DNA from 2 places in the Larkinella sp. VNQ87 genome. Region 1 is predicted to be linked to the other one. Evidence: riboswitches for the same ligand, from Rfam matches in the RefSeq annotation. Region 1 holds a riboswitch; the other holds the start of a gene.

Region 1 (8,548 bases):
TCGAGCGGCTTGTCGGGGAGCGTAACAATCGGGATAATTGACTAGTCGGATTCCTGTTACTAGTAAATTTTTACTAGAAATAATAATATAATTAAGCAGCCGGTCCAGCGCCGAATTGGGTATGGTTTTCAAAAATTCAAGAGAACCAAAGGAGGCCGCGCAAGGGCTGATAGTCCAGCCGTCGCGGACGAAAAGGCTGCATCGAGCCACTGCCTGGCCGGTTTTTGAATCCAGGAGGGCAAAATAGTGTAGCGGACGGCAGGGCTGGTTAAGCAGATGCCTGGCCTGGAGGAACAGAAAACCATCGTCCGAAAACGGAGGAATCTGTTCCGGCAGCGGATTTTCTACGTGAAAAAGATCGTACACGGAATCACAAAAGTGTTGAAGCCAGGACTAGTGCTTCTTTTTCTGGTGTTTTTTGGCCCAGCGGTCGTAGACCAACTGAAGAATACCGTCTTTGAGTCCGAGGTCGGGCACGATGATGGTTTCAGCTCCGGCCCATTTCATGACCGAAATATAAATATCGGCGGCCGGAACGATGACATCGGCGCGGTCGGCATTCAGGCGCAGTTTGTTGATCCGGTCGTCGAGGGTGTAGCTTGCGATGTAATTCCGCATCCGTTCGATTTCGGCCAGCGTGGTGGTGTCGGATACTTTGGCGACAAGGTTAAAAATCTTATTGATGTTCCCACCCGTACCGACGGCAATCAACTCCTGCGAGGTTTGCACATTTTCCTCGACCCATTCCTTCATTTTCGTCCAGGCACCCCGGGTTTCCTTGCCTTCCAACAAGCGCACGGAGCCGATTTTGAACGATTTGGAGTTGGTTTTCTTTCGGTTCAGGTACAGGTTCAGCTCGGTGCTGCCCCCGCCCACATCGATGTGCAGGTATTGCCGTTCGTCAAGTGCCTGCACCACTACATTGTTGATCAGTTCGGCTTCTTTCTGTCCGTCGATGATATGAATATCAATGCCAGTCGACTCTTTGATGCGGGCGGCTACAGCCTGGCCGTTAGCAGATTCGCGCATGGCCGAGGTCGCACAGGCCATATAATCTTCTACTTCGTGCAGTTCCATGAGCAGTTTATAAACCTGCATCAGTTTGGTAGTCCGCGCTTCGCTCTCCGGGGTCAGTTCCCGGAAGTTGAAAACGTCGTGGCCCAACCGAAGTGGAAAACGGACGTATTCTACTTTTTTAAAGCTCACCGTGCCGTCGACATACAGGATCGTAGAAATCTGTAGTCGGGCCGCATTGGAGCCAATATCGATTGCCGCAATTTTCAAAGTAGCTTGGGGTCAATGTGGAACGCAAACGGCCAAATATACTGAACGTCGGGGAAATAAGCCGAAAACTTCGTTAAAGGAACATTAGTGATGGTACCTTCTATCAGAGTAAAGGCCAGCCAGTCGGGTGGTTCGTCCGGTACAACGGTTAGTGAATGCGTGAGAGAAACCTGCCAGGCGGTACTGCTAAACTGGTAGGCCAGTTTAGCAGTACCGCCCTAAGCGAGTGGTGTGAACATAATGGGATCGACTTTCACTGGATTCAACGGCATCGGCCGTCCGGCAGGTAAGCCAGCTCAAAACGCTTACATTGAGCGTTTCAATGCGGGGTCGACGCGAAGTGAAGCCACCGCCGACTAAAAAAATCAGTTGAATTTTCACGGAATCTTATAGAAAATTAGAAAATAAATAATATGAGTTTGAAAAAGCTCTCACTATAATTAGCTTTGGATACGAATATACCCACACTTGTATGACCATTTTAGGAATCTCAGCTTTTTATCATGATTCGGCGGCAGCGTTGATTGAAGATGGACGTATCGTGGCGGCTGCTCAGGAAGAACGATTTACCCGCAAAAAACACGATCCCGGTTTTCCCGCCAACGCCATCGCTTACTGCCTGGAATACGGCGGAACTACAATTAACACGCTGGATGCCATTGTCTTCTACGATAAACCCCTTTTGAAATTCGAGCGTCTGCTGGAGACGTATTATGCCTTTGCTCCGCGTGGGCTAGCCTCGTTCCTGACGGCGATGCCGGTTTGGATGAAGGAAAAGTTATTTTTGAAGCGGCTCATTCGGGATGAACTGAAAAAAATCGGTTATGACACGAAAAGACCGGTAAAACTACTCTTTCCGGAACACCACCTCTCTCACGCAGCCAGCGCCTATTACCCGTCCGCTTTCGAAAAAGCCGCCATCCTCACCATCGACGGCGTGGGGGAATGGGCCACGGCTTCCATTGGTCTTGGCGACGGCAAAAATATCACGATTCTGAAAGAATTACGGTTTCCGCATTCGCTGGGACTTTTGTATTCTGCTTTCACCTATTTCCTGGGTTTTAAAGTCAACTCCGGAGAGTATAAGCTGATGGGTCTGGCACCGTATGGCGATCCGCACTCGCCCGATATTACCCGGTACGTCAGCGTAATTAACGACAAACTGATCAGTGCCAAAGAAGACGGCTCAGTCTGGCTTAATCAGGCGTATTTTGATTACGCTACGGGGCTGCGAATGGTGCATGAGAAAAAATGGGAAGAACTGTTTGGCATGGCGAAACGGAATCCGGAAGATGAACTGAAAGCCGAGCATTGTAACCTTGGTTTGGCGATCCAGATCGTAACGGAGGAAATCGTGATTAAAATGGCCCGCGAAGCCCAGCGGCTTACCCAAACCGAGAACCTGGTGCTGGCGGGGGGAGTGGCGCTCAACTGCGTTGCCAACGGAAAGCTCCAGAAATCCGGTATTTTCAAAAACGTCTTCATTCAACCCGCAGCCGGTGATGCCGGTGGTGCATTGGGCGCAGCGCTGGCGGCTTATCATATTTATTTCGGGAAAGAACGGGTCGTGAATTACCAGAATGACGCGATGGAGGGCTCGTATTTGGGGCCGACGTTCTCCGACCTGGATGTAGAACTGATGGCGAAAAAATACAAAGCCGTTTATACCCGATACGATGACTTTACGACACTGAGTGAAGACGTTGCGAAGTTGCTGGCTAGTGAAAATGTGATTGGTTGGGTGCAGGGACGGATGGAGTTTGGGCCCCGGGCGCTCGGCGGACGCAGTATTTTGGGCGATCCGCGCAGCTCGGAAATGCAGAAAAAACTGAATTTGAAGATCAAATACCGGGAGTCGTTCCGGCCGTTTGCGCCTTCGGTGCTTGCCGAAGATTGCCATCAATATTTTGATTACGACGGTATTTCACCGTACATGCTGCTGGTGCATCCGGTCGTGAAAGCGCGTCGAAAACCGCTCCCGGCTAACTACGACAGCCTGCCGCTGCGGGATAAACTGTATCATCTGCGTTCCGATTTGCCGTCGATTACCCACATCGATTTTTCGGCCCGAATTCAGACCGTTCACCGCGAAACCAATCCGCGCTACTGGCAACTGATTGACGCGTTCAAGAAGCTGACGGGGTATAGCGTCATCGTCAATACCAGTTTTAACGTGAGGGGCGAGCCGATCGTGTCGACGCCCAATGATGCCTACCGCTGTTTTATGCGAACGGAGATGGATTATCTGGTCGTGGGAAATTACGTATTCGACAAAAAACAACAGCCTGAGTGGGAGGAAAAAGATAACTGGAAAGAGGAGTTTGTGCTGGATTGATGGGGTTTATTCCATTGCATTTGTTTGATTAAGTAAGCACATATGTCAAAGGTCATCAGTAGTCTCTTCCGGCTTGCATTGCTGGGGTTCCTAATCGTGTTCGTATATTTCCCGGACCGGCTGAAAATTACCTTCCAATACCCGCACTATACCATTTTCGACAACGCGTATATCCGGGTCGCCAAAGCTTTTCTGCTGGTGCTCGTTCTGATCGAGGTTTTGCGGATTTTCTATTACGGCATTATTAAAAACGCCCGTGTCCCGAAATGGCTGGGCAATGCGGCTACCTTGCTCGTACCGCTGCTGGGGTTGCTGGTGGTACTCGAAATCAGCTTCATGTTTGTCTCACAGAGCCATGAGGGCGGGTTGACGCTGGCATCGCATATCTGGTTTGAACGATATTGGCCTCCGGTCAACGCGGCCGGATACCGGGATGTCGAACACACCGATACAACCGGCAAGAAAAAGATCCTTGTGGTCGGCGATTCCTACACCGCCGGTCACGGCCTAAAAAAGGTCGAAGAACGATATTCGAACGTTCTGGCGCAGAAATTGGGTGCTCAAACGTACATCGTTTATAACCTAGGGGTATCAGGCTCGGACACGCGCGATGAGTACGATCGTCTCCAGAAGTTCGGCGTCAAACCGGATTTGATGGTGCTGCAATATTTTCCAAACGATATTGAGAAAGTGGCACGGGATTTTGGTGTCTTTCCTGCGGTGTTTCAGCCCTTCAGTGACCTTCCGGGGCCGCTCCGCATTCTGTTCAAAAACTCGTATCTACTCAACTATGTGTATTGGCAATTACCCCACGGGAGCGGAGTCGCGCCTTTTGAAGACTACGCGAAGAAGGTATATACTGATCCTAAAATCATGAATAGCCACCTGAGCGACCTGAGTAAGTTTATGACGTATTGCCAGGTAAATAAGATCCCGCTATATGTAGTGCTCTTTCCGTTCTCGCACAATCTGGAGAAAACGACGACGTATACCCGACCGGTGGTTGACTTTTTCCGACGGAACAACGTCCCGGTACTGGAGGTCGGCACGCTCATCAAAGACATTGATCCGGACGACCGCATTGTGGGCCGGAATGATTTTCATGCCAGCGCCATCGTTAATCAACGCGTCGGAGAAGCCCTGTTTCAACGAATAAAACCGCAAACCCTTGTTGTAAATCAATAAATTTTATTCACCTGCTATACTGTATACAAAAATGGACTTTGTTAAAGACATCTTCGGATTTTTGAGCCAGCGCAAAAAATGGTGGTTGGCACCGATTATTCTGCTTTTACTGTTGATCGGCGTCATTCTGGTGATCGGCGGTGGATCGGCGGTAGCTCCTTTTATTTATACATTGTTCTAACCGGAATTCACCGATCGTATGAGTCAGTTGGAGCGTGTCAAGGCCCAGTTGGTCATTGTAACCGGGCTGGTTGTTTTGTATTTTATTTTTAAATCCGTCTACTGGTTGTACGCTGCGGCTGCCGTGGGCGTGCTGAGTCTGTTTATTCCGGCCATCGGCAACGGCATTGTCTGGCTGTGGTTCAAACTGGCCGAAATTCTGGGTTCCATCAACGGAAAAATCATTCTGACGGTGGTATTCTGGGTCTTTCTGCTGCCGATTGCCCTGCTTTACCGGCTATCGGCTAAAAATCCGCTGTCGATCCGGCGGGCCGACGAAGGCTCCTTGTACCACGAGCGGAATCATCTGTACACGAAAGAAGATCTTGAACAAACCTGGTAAGGAATTTTTTCCGTGCGGAGCCGGTTTTTGACCTGAACGAATCGTTTTGGCAAAAACCGGCTCTTTTCTTATTTTTGTCCAACGCTTATCGAGAAAGACGGAGGGATTGGACCCGATGATGTCTTGGCAACCAGTCAGACCCCCTGAAAAAGGTGCCAAATTCCGCCCCGGCGACGGGGAAAGATAAGTTGAAAGCCTGCGCCCCGCTTCCTTTCTTCGATAAGCCGTTACGTTGTATTTGCACCTTTTTGTCATAAAGGTTGATTTACTGTGAGCAATCGCTATAACCAGTACACGAACTTGGAAAAAATTACCGACCTTCTTCAACAGCGCATCCTGCTGCTCGACGGAGCCATGGGCACGATGATTCAACGCTATAAGCTCACCGAAGAAGATTATCGCGGCACGCGCTTCGCCGACTGGCCCCACGAGCTGAAGGGCAATAACGACCTGTTGTCGATCACGCAGCCGCACATTATCAAAGAAATTCACCGCCAGTACCTGGACGCCGGTTCGGACATTATAGAAACCAACACTTTCAGCGGTACGTGGGTCGCGATGGCCGACTACCACATGGAGGAACTGGTGTACGAACTGAACTACCAGTCGGCGAAAATCGCGAAGGAAGTAGCCGAGGAGGTCACCCGCCTGAACCCCGCCAAACCCCGGTTTGTGGCCGGGGCGATGGGGCCGACCACGCGGTTGGCGTCCATGTCGCCCGACGTGAACAACCCCGGCTACCGGGCCATTACGTTCGACCAACTCGTGGAAGCGTTTTACACCCAGGTGTCGGGTCTGGTCGAAGGTGGGGCCGATCTGCTGCTGATCGAAACGATTACAGATACGCTCAACGCGAAAGCCGCCCTGTTTGCCATCGACAAATATTTTACAGACAAAGGCCAAAAACCGCTGCCGATCATGGTGTCGGGCACGATCACCGATGCGTCGGGCCGGACACTCTCGGGCCAGACGACGGAGGCTTTTCTGTATTCGGTCTCGCACCTGCCGCTGCTTAGCATCGGGCTGAACTGTGCGATGGGGGCCGAACTGCTGCGGCCGTATGTACAAACGCTGGCGAAAGAGTCGCCGTTTTTTACCTCGGCCTACCCGAATGCCGGTTTGCCCAACGAAATGGGCGAATACGATCAGTCGCCCGACGAAATGGCGGCCCAGATCGAGGGCTTCGTGCAGGACGGTTTTGTAAACATCGTGGGCGGTTGCTGCGGTTCGACGCCCGATCACATCCGGGCCATTGCCCAGGCCGTGGCGAAGTACAAACCGCGCCCGAAACCGCATCCGGAACCGTACCAGAAACTGAGCGGTCTGGAACCGTTGAAAATCACGGAACTTACCAACTTTGTCAACGTCGGGGAACGGACCAACGTAACCGGTTCGAAGGCATTTGCGCGTTTGATCAAAGCCGGAGATTATGACGCGGCTCTGGCCGTGGCCCGGCAGCAGGTCGAGAACGGTGCCCAGGTGATCGACGTGAACATGGACGAGGGCATGCTCGATTCGGTGGAAGTGATGACGACGTTCCTGAACCTGATTGCGTCGGAACCGGATATTGCGCGCGTGCCGATCATGATCGACTCCTCGAAGTGGGAAGTGATCGAAGCCGGGTTGAAGTGCGTGCAGGGGAAAGCCATTGTGAACTCGATTTCGCTCAAAGAAGGTGAAGAAGCGTTTATCGAGCGGGCCAACCTGATCAAACGCTACGGAGCCGCTGCGGTGGTGATGGCGTTTGACGAAGTGGGGCAGGCCGATAATTACGAGCGCCGGATCGAAATCTGCGAACGGGCCTACCGGATTCTGGTCGATAAAGTTGGTTTTTCGGCCCAGGACATCATTTTTGACCCCAACATCCTGACCGTAGCAACCGGCATCGAAGAGCATAACAACTACGCCGTCGATTTCATCAATGCCACCCGCTGGATCAAACAGAACCTGCCGCTGGCGAAGGTGAGCGGTGGGGTTTCCAATATTTCGTTTTCGTTCCGGGGCAACGAAGTCGTGCGGGAAGCGATGCACTCGGTTTTTCTGTACCACGCCATCAAAGCCGGGATGGACATGGGCATCGTGAACGCCGGGCAGTTGGCGGTGTACGACGAAATCCCGAAAGACCTGCTCGAACGCTGCGAAGACGTGATCCTGAACCGCCGACCCGACGCGACGGAGCGGCTGGTCGAGTTTGCCGAAACCGTCAAGGCGAAGGGCAAAGAAGTGGTGCAGGACGAAAGCTGGCGGCTCGAACCGGTGGCCGAGCGGCTGAAACACGCCCTGGTTCGCGGGATTACGGACTACATCGATCAGGATACCGAAGAAGCCCGCCAACAGTTTGAGCGCCCGATTGAAGTGATTGAAGGCCCGCTGATGGACGGCATGAACGTGGTCGGCGATCTGTTCGGCGAGGGAAAAATGTTCCTGCCGCAGGTCGTGAAGTCGGCGCGGGTGATGAAAAAAGCCGTGGCTTACCTCTTGCCGTTTATCGAAGCCAGCAAGCAGGAGGGTGCCCGGGCGGCTGGTAAAATTCTGCTGGCAACCGTCAAAGGCGACGTACACGATATTGGCAAAAACATCGTCGGCGTTGTGCTGGGCTGTAATAACTACGAAATCATCGACCTGGGCGTGATGGTGCCGACCCAGAAAATTCTGGACGAAGCCAAAAAACACAACGTCGATATTATTGGCCTGAGCGGCTTGATTACGCCCTCGCTCGACGAGATGGTGGGTGTCGCCAAAGAGATGGAGCGGCAGGGCTTCAAGATCCCGCTGCTGATTGGCGGGGCCACTACTTCCCGGATTCACACCGCCGTCAAGATCGATCCGCATTATTCGGGGCCGGTCATTCACGTGCTGGATGCCAGCCGGAGCGTGCCCGTAGCCGGTCGGTTGACGAGCGAGCAGGAAACGACGCGCGATCTGGTCTTTCAGGAAATCAAGGCCGAATACGTCAAGCTACGGGCCGATCACGCCAAACGGAAGCAGGATAAAAATTACCTGAGCATCGATGCGGCTCGTAAAAACAAAACCGCCATCGACTGGTCGGCCTTTGAGCCGGTAAAACCGCAATTCCTGGGCAATCGGTACTTCCCGGATTATTCACTGAAAGAAATCGCGGAGTACATCGACTGGACGCCGTTTTTCCAGACCTGGCAGTTGCACGGGAAATACCCCAAAAT
Region 2 (8,548 bases), on a different contig from region 1:
CTGACGCACAATATTTACGAAGCCCGGATGCTGACCGAAGCGGCCCGCAAATACAAGGTGGTGACGCAGATGGGAAACCAGGGTTCGTCGAACCCGCAGCAGAAAACGATGGTCGAGTGGTTCGACAAAGGGCTGCTCGGTAAGGTGAGCGAAATCCAGATCTGGACCAACCGTCCCGTGTGGCCACAGGGTATTCCGGTACCGCAACCGGCTGGCGAAACGCCCGTCGATCTGGATTGGGACCTGTGGCTCGGACCCGCCCAGAAAGTGGGCTACACCCCGGCCTACCACCCCTTCAAATGGCGGGGTTGGTGGAACTTTGGTGCGGGTGCACTCGGCGACATCGGTTGTCACATCATGGACATTCCGTTCCGGGTACTGGGACTGGGCTATCCGACCGAGGTGGAAACCAGCGTTGGGGCGGTTTTCCTCAAAGACTGGACGCCGGAGTATAATCCCGAAGGTTGCCCGCCCTCTTCGCGCGTCGAATTGAAATTCCCGGCTTCGGCCAAAAATAAATCCGATGTGAAACTGGTTTGGTCCGACGGCGGTATCCGTCCGTTCAAACCCGATCTGCTGCCAACCGGCGAAGCGTATCCGGAAAATGGCGAAAACGGGATGTTCATGATCGGGGATAAAGGCATGATTGCCTGCGGCATGTACGGCGACGATCCGATTTTGTACACCAAAGACGGCCAGAAAATTGTCGCTCCGGCGAAACCGAAACCGGAAAATGGCAAGTTCTGGCCAGAAAATGGCCATCAGATTCTGTGGACCGAAGCCTGCAAAGCCGGTTTTAACAGCAAAGAACACAAAGCACTAACCTCGTCGTTCGACTTTTCAGGACCGCTGACTGAATCCGTGCTGATGGGTAACCTGGCCATTCGTAGTTACATGCTCCGGACACCCAAAGCCGACGGCAAGGGGTTCACCTACCCGGGCCGTAAGCGGTTGACCTGGGATGGTAAGAATATGAAAATCACCAACTTCGATGACGCTAACCAGTTTGTTTCGCGGCAATACCGCGACGGCTGGAAATTGTCGATGTAAGACGAACCGGATCATTTCCCTGTAGAACCTCCTGTTTGCTGTCGGTTTGACGGTAAAGCAGGAGGTTTTCTGTTTGGGAGAAGCGAGTAAAGAAAGTCCTTCATCCGGTTTCCTGTTAAAAAATTTGGAGCAACGGTCTTCGTTCGCTATACTTGCGGCTCAAATCAAGTCTCCAAACCGATACGGAACGTCTCCGTATCCTTTGCAACAGCCAATTGTTGCGCTTGATTTATAAAGAAGAGGCAAGAGACCGGGCTCGGTGAACCTCTGGCAACCTGCCGCGCGGCAAGGTGCTACATCCCGCCTACGGAATCATTCCGGTGATTTTGATAGGAGATATAAATCGAACTGACCATGATTCACATCCGATGCTGTATGCCCCCCGGTGGGCTACTACACACCTACACGCTGAGCACACCGACAAGCGGGAGCGGCTTTCGGTTGATCATTGATGCGGCCTATCGTGACTGAACTTCACGAAAAACCGTCGCAACAATCTATCTGTGCGCCCTTTCCGGCCAGCCGCCGGAATGCTGACCTACGTTTTTACCCATAGTCAACAATTCCACCAACTTACATGGCAAACCCTTTGCATTTCGAAACCCTGCAACTGCACGCAGGTCAGGAACCCGACCCTACCACCAAAGCGCGGGCCGTTCCCATTTACCAAACTTCATCCTACGTTTTCGATAATGCCGAACACGGGGCCAAACTCTTTGCGTTACAGCAGTTTGGGAATATTTACACCCGGATCATGAACCCGACTACCGACGTGTTCGAGAAGCGCATTGCGGCTCTCGAAGGCGGGGTGGCCGCTTTGGCCGTCGGGTCCGGACAGGCCGCTCAGTTTGTGGCGCTGAACAACATCCTGAGCGTCGGAGATAACTTCGTAACCACTTCCTACCTCTACGGCGGGACGTACAACCAGTTCAAGGTGTCGTTCAAACGGCTGGGCATCGAAGCCCGGTTTGCAGATGGCGATAAAGTGGAGAGCTTTGAGCGGCTAATCGACGAAAAGACCAAGGCTATTTACCTGGAAACCATCGGGAACCCGGAGTTTAACATTCCGGATTTTGAGGCCTTTGCCGCCCTGGCTCAGAAACACGACTTGCCGTTGATTGTCGACAACACCTTCGGTGCGGGCGGTTATCTGTTCCGACCCATCGAACACGGCGCGGCTGTGGTGGTTGAGTCGGCGACCAAGTGGATCGGTGGCCACGGCACGAGCATCGGGGGCGTCATTGTCGATAGCGGGAATTACAACTGGGGGAACGGCAAATTTCCGCAGTTTACCGAACCCGCCGAAGGCTACCACGGCCTAATATTCAACGATGTGTTCGGCATCGGCGGCCCGTTTGGCAATATCCAGTTCATCATCCGCGCCCGGGTCGAAGGGCTGCGCGACTGGGGCCCGGCCCTGAGCCCATTCAACTCGTTTTTATTCCTGCAAGGCGTTGAAACGCTGTCGCTGCGTGTCGACCGGACGGTGCAGAACGCCCTGGCGATTGCGCAGTGGCTGGAGCAGCACGAGCAGGTCGAGAAGGTCTTTTACCCGGGATTGGCCAGCAGCCCGTACCACACGCTGGCCCAGAAATACCTGAAACGCGGTTTTGGGGGCGTTCTGTCGTTCAAACTGAAAGCCGGGAAGGAAGCGGCCGATACCTTTATCGATAACCTGAAGTTGATCAGCCACTTAGCCAATGTCGGTGATGCCAAAACGCTGATCATTCACCCGGCGGCAACAACACACCAGCAATTGAGTGCCGAAGAGCAGGTTAGCGCCGGGGTACAACCAGGCCAGTTGCGGCTGTCGCTGGGTATTGAACACATCGACGACATCAAAGCCGATCTGGAACAGGCGTTTGCGGCCATCAAGGCGTAGTATTCGATTTACGGTAGGCCGCACCTTCATTATTCGGTGTTCGTTATTCAGTATTCGATATTTGTTATTTCAATATTGAACACCGAATAACGAATATCGAATAACGAAGGTGAAACCGCTTACCGACAACTCTTTTTCGATTGGAGACTAAATTCTTTGATTACAAGTTTACCTTCTCGCTGGAGTCGGGAACCTCCCTGCCGGGTTTTCGGTTGGCGTACACGACGCGCGGAACGCTCAATGAAGATCGTTCCAACGTCGTCTGGGTTTGCCATGCCCTGACGGGCAGCGCCGACGTGATTGATTGGTGGGACGGGATGGTCGGGCCGGGGAAATTTTATGATCCGGCTCAGTACTTCATCGTTTGTGTCAACGTGTTAGGCTCTTGCTACGGCTCCACCGGCCCGCTGTCCATTCATCCAACTACTGGGCAGCCGTTTTACCACGAGTTCCCGCAGGTGACGATTCATGACATTGTGAAGGCGCTGGATCTGTTGCGTCAGGAATTGGAAATCGAGCAGATTTACACCTGCATCGGCGGGTCGCTGGGCGGGCAGCAAGCGCTGGAGTGGTCGATTCAGCAACCCGAGCTGATTCAAAACCTGATTCTGATTGCCACCAACGCCGTGATGTCGCCCTGGGGCATTGCCTTCAACGAAGCCCAGCGGATGGCCATCAGCGCCGATCCGACCTGGCTTGAAAACCGCGAAGATGCCGGACGGGCGGGCATGAAAGCGGCTCGGGCCGTGGCGATGTTGTCGTACCGGAACTACGATACCTACGGGTTTACGCAGGCGCTCGACAACAACGAGCAACTCGATCATTACAAAGCTTCCAGCTACCAGCAGTACCAGGGCGAAAAGCTGGCCAACCGCTTCAATGCCTATACCTACTGGGTTTTGACGAAAGTTATGGACTCCCATAACGTGGGCCGAAACCGGGGAAGCATTACCCTGGCGCTGGAGCAGGTCCGGTCGCGAACGCTGGCGGTCGGGATCAAATCCGATATTCTCTTTCCTCCCGTCGAACAGAAAACCCTGGCCCGGCACATCCCGGATGCCCGGTATGAAGAAATTGATTCGTTGTACGGACACGACGGTTTTCTGATCGAAACCAAACCGCTGACACAGATCATCCGGCGCTGGATGGAAGAGCGGAGCCTGGTGTTGAAAAGCAGATTTTGATCGAATGTATAGCATTCGGCTCACCAATAGTAGATACCGTATCTTCTATTGCTTTAGAAATGAGTGAACTTGAAAAACAGGTTACTAAGCTCATTATGCCCAATAAATCTATTGATTTATAAATAATTTAATAAAATTCAATCATTAGTAAATTATTTTAAAATATCCTGCCTATCTTTCCCGACGTTTCATCTCATCTCAAGTTTCTTAAAGGTATCGAGTAGTATGGAGGCCAATTATACTGTATCCATCGTAGATAAGAAAAAAAACCGTCTGAAGCGCGGTATATTGAAAGAAATGTACCGCCTTGGCCCCCTGACACTGGCGCAGTTGGCGAAGGCCCTACATGCCAGCGTCCCCTCGGTTACTATGTTGATTGATGAACTGGCTTCGGAAAACTGGGTGCAGGAAATCGGTACCGGTACCGCGCAATACGGACGGAAACCGGCGTTGTTTGGGCTGCGTTCCGGCAACCAGGCTATCGTGGTAGTGGACATTAGCATCCATGACATTAAATTGGTCGTCTTCGATCTGACCAACCGGGTCTTGGACCGGCTGGATGTCAACCTGCGGCTGGAGGACTCCGTTGCTTTTCTGGAAACGCTGCAAGGGCCACTCGACGAGGTAGCGCAGCGCATTCAGGAGCGTCAGCTCAACATCATCGGAGTCGGTTGCGCCCTCCCCGGGTTGGTGGACCCCCGGACCGGAACCAATTATACCTACAAGAACCTGAATCGTCCGGAACTCTCGTTGCAGCAGCAACTGGCAGCCTGCTTCGATGCGCCGGTTTACCTAATCAACGATACCAAAGCCACGATTCTGGGCGAACACCGCTTCGGACTGGCGAAAGGGAAAAACCATGTTCTGTCGATCAATATCGATTGGGGAGTAGGTTTGGGTGTGATTCACAACGGCGATATTGTGCAGGGTGCGGCCGGTTTTGCGGGCGAATTGGGGCACATTCAGCTCCAGGCCGACGGCGAACTATGTTCGTGTGGCAAGGTCGGTTGTCTGGATACACTCACGTCGGCGTCGTCGCTGGTTCGGCGGGTAAAAGCCGGTTTACGCGAAGGCCGGGTATCCAAGCTGGCCGAAGAGAATTTTGAGAATATTGATGTCGAAATGGTCATCGAAAAAGCCAAAGCGGGCGACGAACTGGCCATCGACCTGCTGAACGAGGTGGGGAGCGAACTGGGCAAAGGACTGTCTATTGCGGTTCACCTGTTCAACCCGGAGCTGATCATCGTCAACGGTGTCGTCGCAAAAGCCGAGCGCCTGATTACCCGACCCATCGAACAGGCCATCGACAAGTACTGTCTGGCCGATTTTCGCAATAAACTCATCATCACGGTGTCTCGGTTAGGGGAAATGGCCAAACTCTACGGCACGCAGGCTTACGTAGTGCAGTGCCTGCTCGAACACGAAGAAATACCATAACCAACCCAATCCAATCCTGAATGAAAGTTCTATTTTCGCTTGCAGTATCACTTTGTCTGACAATTCAGCTATCGTTTGCCCAATCTTCCCGGTATGCTATTGTGCCGCAGCCCGTTCGGCTAACCGAAGAGAAGGGAAGTTTTAAACTACCGAACAACGTATCAATCAGTATCGGCGACGATGATCCGGAAGTACGCCGGGTGGCTGGCATGCTGGCGGATCAACTCACAAAATCGACCGGTAAAACCGCCAAAGTAAAAACCGGTAAAGCGGGGGCAATTACTTTTGTCAGGATGCGCAACCCCAAACTGGGAAAAGAAGGCTACTTCCTGAATGTGACGCCCAAACGCATCACGCTGATGGCGCAGGAACCCAACGGCTTTTTTTACGGAATGCAATCGCTGCTGCAACTGCTGCCTGCTGAGGTGTTCGGGAACTCCGTGGCACAGGGCGTCGACTGGTCGGTACCGTGCTGCTCGATTGAAGACCAGCCCCGGTTTGCCTATCGCGGGATGATGCTGGACGTGGCGCGGCATTTTTACCCGACACCGGCGGTCAAGAAGTTCATCGATCAGATCGCTCTTCACAAAATCAACACCTTTCACTGGCACCTGACCGATGACCAGGGCTGGCGGATCGAGATCAAAAAACACCCAAAACTGACCGAAATCGGCTCGGTTCGCAAAGAAACGATGCTGGGTCGCTACGGCAACAATAAATTTGACAAAACACCCTACGGCGGTTTCTACACCCAGGACGAAATCCGGGATGTGATTAAATACGCTCAGGAGCGCTTCATTACGGTGATTCCGGAGATTGAAATGCCGGGCCACGCGATGGCGATTCTGTCAGCTTACCCGCAGTTGGGCAGCAGTCCGGACAAAATTGTGCCCGTAACGGGCCGGTGGGGCGTTCACGAAGATGTGCTTTTTCCGCGCGAAGAAACGTTCACATTTCTGGAAGAAGTGTTGACGGAAGTGATCGACCTGTTTCCGAGCCAGTACATTCACATTGGAGGTGACGAATGTCCGAAAAAGCAATGGCAGGAAAGCCGGTTTTGCCAGGACCTGATCAAGAAACAGGGCTTAAAAGATGAACATGAACTGCAAAGTTACTTCATCGGCCGGATCGATAAATTCATCACCTCGAAAGGCCGGAAAATGATCGGCTGGGACGAAATTCTGGAAGGCGGTTTGTCGCCTAACGCGACAGTTATGAGCTGGCGGGGCGTCGATGGCGGAATTGCGGCTGCCAAACAGGGACACGATGCGATCATGACGCCGACGACGTATTTCTACCTCGACTATTACCAGGCAGACCCGAAAACGACGAACATGCCCCTGGCCATCGGCGGTTTTCTGCCGCTCGAAAAAACCTATTCGTACGAACCGCTTCCCGATTCACTTTCAGCCGACATTAAAAAGCACATCATCGGTGTTCAGGCCAATGTCTGGACGGAATACATTAAAACGCCGGATTACCTCGAATACATGATTTACCCCCGGGCCATTGCGATGTCGGAAATAGGCTGGACGCCCCGGGAACGCAAAAACCTTGAGGATTTCAAGCAGCGGCTAGACGTTCATAAGAAACGGCTCGATGTGCTGGGAATTAACTACTACGGTGCGCCCATCAACCCGAACTTCCAATACGTAAAACCGGACGGATCAGTCGGGAAGTTGTAAGAAAACTGGTATAAATAACCGCCTAAAATCTGGAATATCCGGGTTTTAGGCGGTTTTGTTTTCTACCTTCCCAATGAATTACCATTCCCTTCGACATCGCTTCGGTCATAACTCAAGGCTCCGGAAGGGCATTGGTCGATCTGACGCATAATTCGCTCGGAAGTGGCGCCCTGAATCGTCACCCAGGGGCGTTTTCCGGGATCGAAAACCTGGGGTAAGCCCGTAAAACAGCGCCGGGAATGCATACAGATAGATGGTTTCCAGACAACGGTGATTTCGCCATTGGTGTAGCGGGTTGTAATGTCGTTCATGAATGATCTGGTCAGGATGGAAAGTTCGTACAGGCAAATCGGTAGAGAATGCAGATTTTCGCCTTACCAACACAAATTGCTAAAATTATCTCAATGTCTGCTTTCGTATGAAAAAATACTCCTTACTGCTTTTCCTGAACCTGTTTGTCCTGTTCGGAACTTTCGCCCAACCCGCCGAACGACCGATTAAAATTGTGGTAGCCCCGGATCACATCAACTGGCAGTACCGACCGGGCGAGCCGGTGAAGTTTACCATCTCGGTGCTGCAAAACGGCAACCCGATTAAAGGCGCTAAAATCCGGTACGAAATCGGGCCGGAGAAAATGGAGCCCACGAAAAAAGAAACCGTCACCCTGGCGAACGGTACGACCACCGTCGAGGGTGGAACGATGAAGGCACCCGGTTTTCTGCGCTGCGTGGCCACGACCGACATCGACGGTAAAACCTACCGGAACCTGGCGACGGCCGGTTTTAGCCCGGAGCAAATTACCCCGACGGTTGACAATCCGGCTGATTTTCAGATGTTCTGGGATAGCGCCAAAGCCGAGCTGAGTCGCGTTCCGCTCGACGCCCGGATGACGCTGATGCCCGAGCGTTGCACCGAAAAGGTGAATGTTTACCACGTCAATATTCAGAATTACGCCAATTCGCGATTGTACGGGATTCTTTGCGTGCCGAAGCAGGAGGGGAAGTATCCGGCTTTGCTGCGGGTGCCGGGTGCGGGCATCCGGCCGTATGGCGGCAATATTACTGATGCTGAAAAAGGAATGATTACGCTCGAGATCGGGATTCACGGAATTCCGGTCAACCTTGATCCGGCGGTTTACCTGAACCTGAGCGCGGGCGCTTTGAGTGGCTACATGAACATCAACCTCGACGACCGCGACCGGTATTACTACAAACGGGTGTACCTGGGTTGTGTACGTGCCAATGATTTTCTGGTCAGCCTGCCACAGTACGACGGACGGAACCTGGCCGTAACGGGCGGGAGTCAGGGTG

The links. A riboswitch is a leader RNA that binds a small molecule or an ion and turns the genes downstream of it on or off. The one in region 1 is predicted to bind S-adenosylmethionine.
Region 2: another riboswitch for S-adenosylmethionine. It lies ahead of ACO2Q8_RS25680 (O-acetylhomoserine aminocarboxypropyltransferase/cysteine synthase family protein); the one in region 1 lies ahead of metH (methionine synthase).

Annotation. Positions count from the first base shown of each region.
Region 1 is NZ_JBMSDT010000002.1:245,718-254,265, reverse strand. Features, by position in the region: gene ACO2Q8_RS03610 (GNAT family N-acetyltransferase) at 1-366, opposite strand, end outside; gene ACO2Q8_RS03605 (Ppx/GppA phosphatase family protein) at 394-1,284, opposite strand; gene ACO2Q8_RS03600 (carbamoyltransferase) at 1,757-3,619, shown strand; gene ACO2Q8_RS03595 (SGNH/GDSL hydrolase family protein) at 3,662-4,804, shown strand; gene ACO2Q8_RS03590 (DUF5989 family protein) at 4,836-4,985, shown strand; gene ACO2Q8_RS03585 (SxtJ family membrane protein) at 5,004-5,366, shown strand; SAM riboswitch class I at 5,449-5,556, shown strand; gene metH (methionine synthase) at 5,667-8,548, shown strand, end outside.
Region 2 is NZ_JBMSDT010000017.1:112,786-121,333, reverse strand. Features, by position in the region: gene ACO2Q8_RS25685 (Gfo/Idh/MocA family protein) at 1-1,050, shown strand, start outside; SAM riboswitch class I at 1,277-1,395, shown strand; gene ACO2Q8_RS25680 (O-acetylhomoserine aminocarboxypropyltransferase/cysteine synthase family protein) at 1,628-2,932, shown strand; gene metX (homoserine O-acetyltransferase MetX) at 3,073-4,116, shown strand; gene ACO2Q8_RS25670 (ROK family transcriptional regulator) at 4,342-5,553, shown strand; gene ACO2Q8_RS25665 (beta-N-acetylhexosaminidase) at 5,574-7,238, shown strand; gene ACO2Q8_RS25660 ((4Fe-4S)-binding protein) at 7,301-7,549, opposite strand; gene ACO2Q8_RS25655 (acetylxylan esterase) at 7,657-8,548, shown strand, end outside.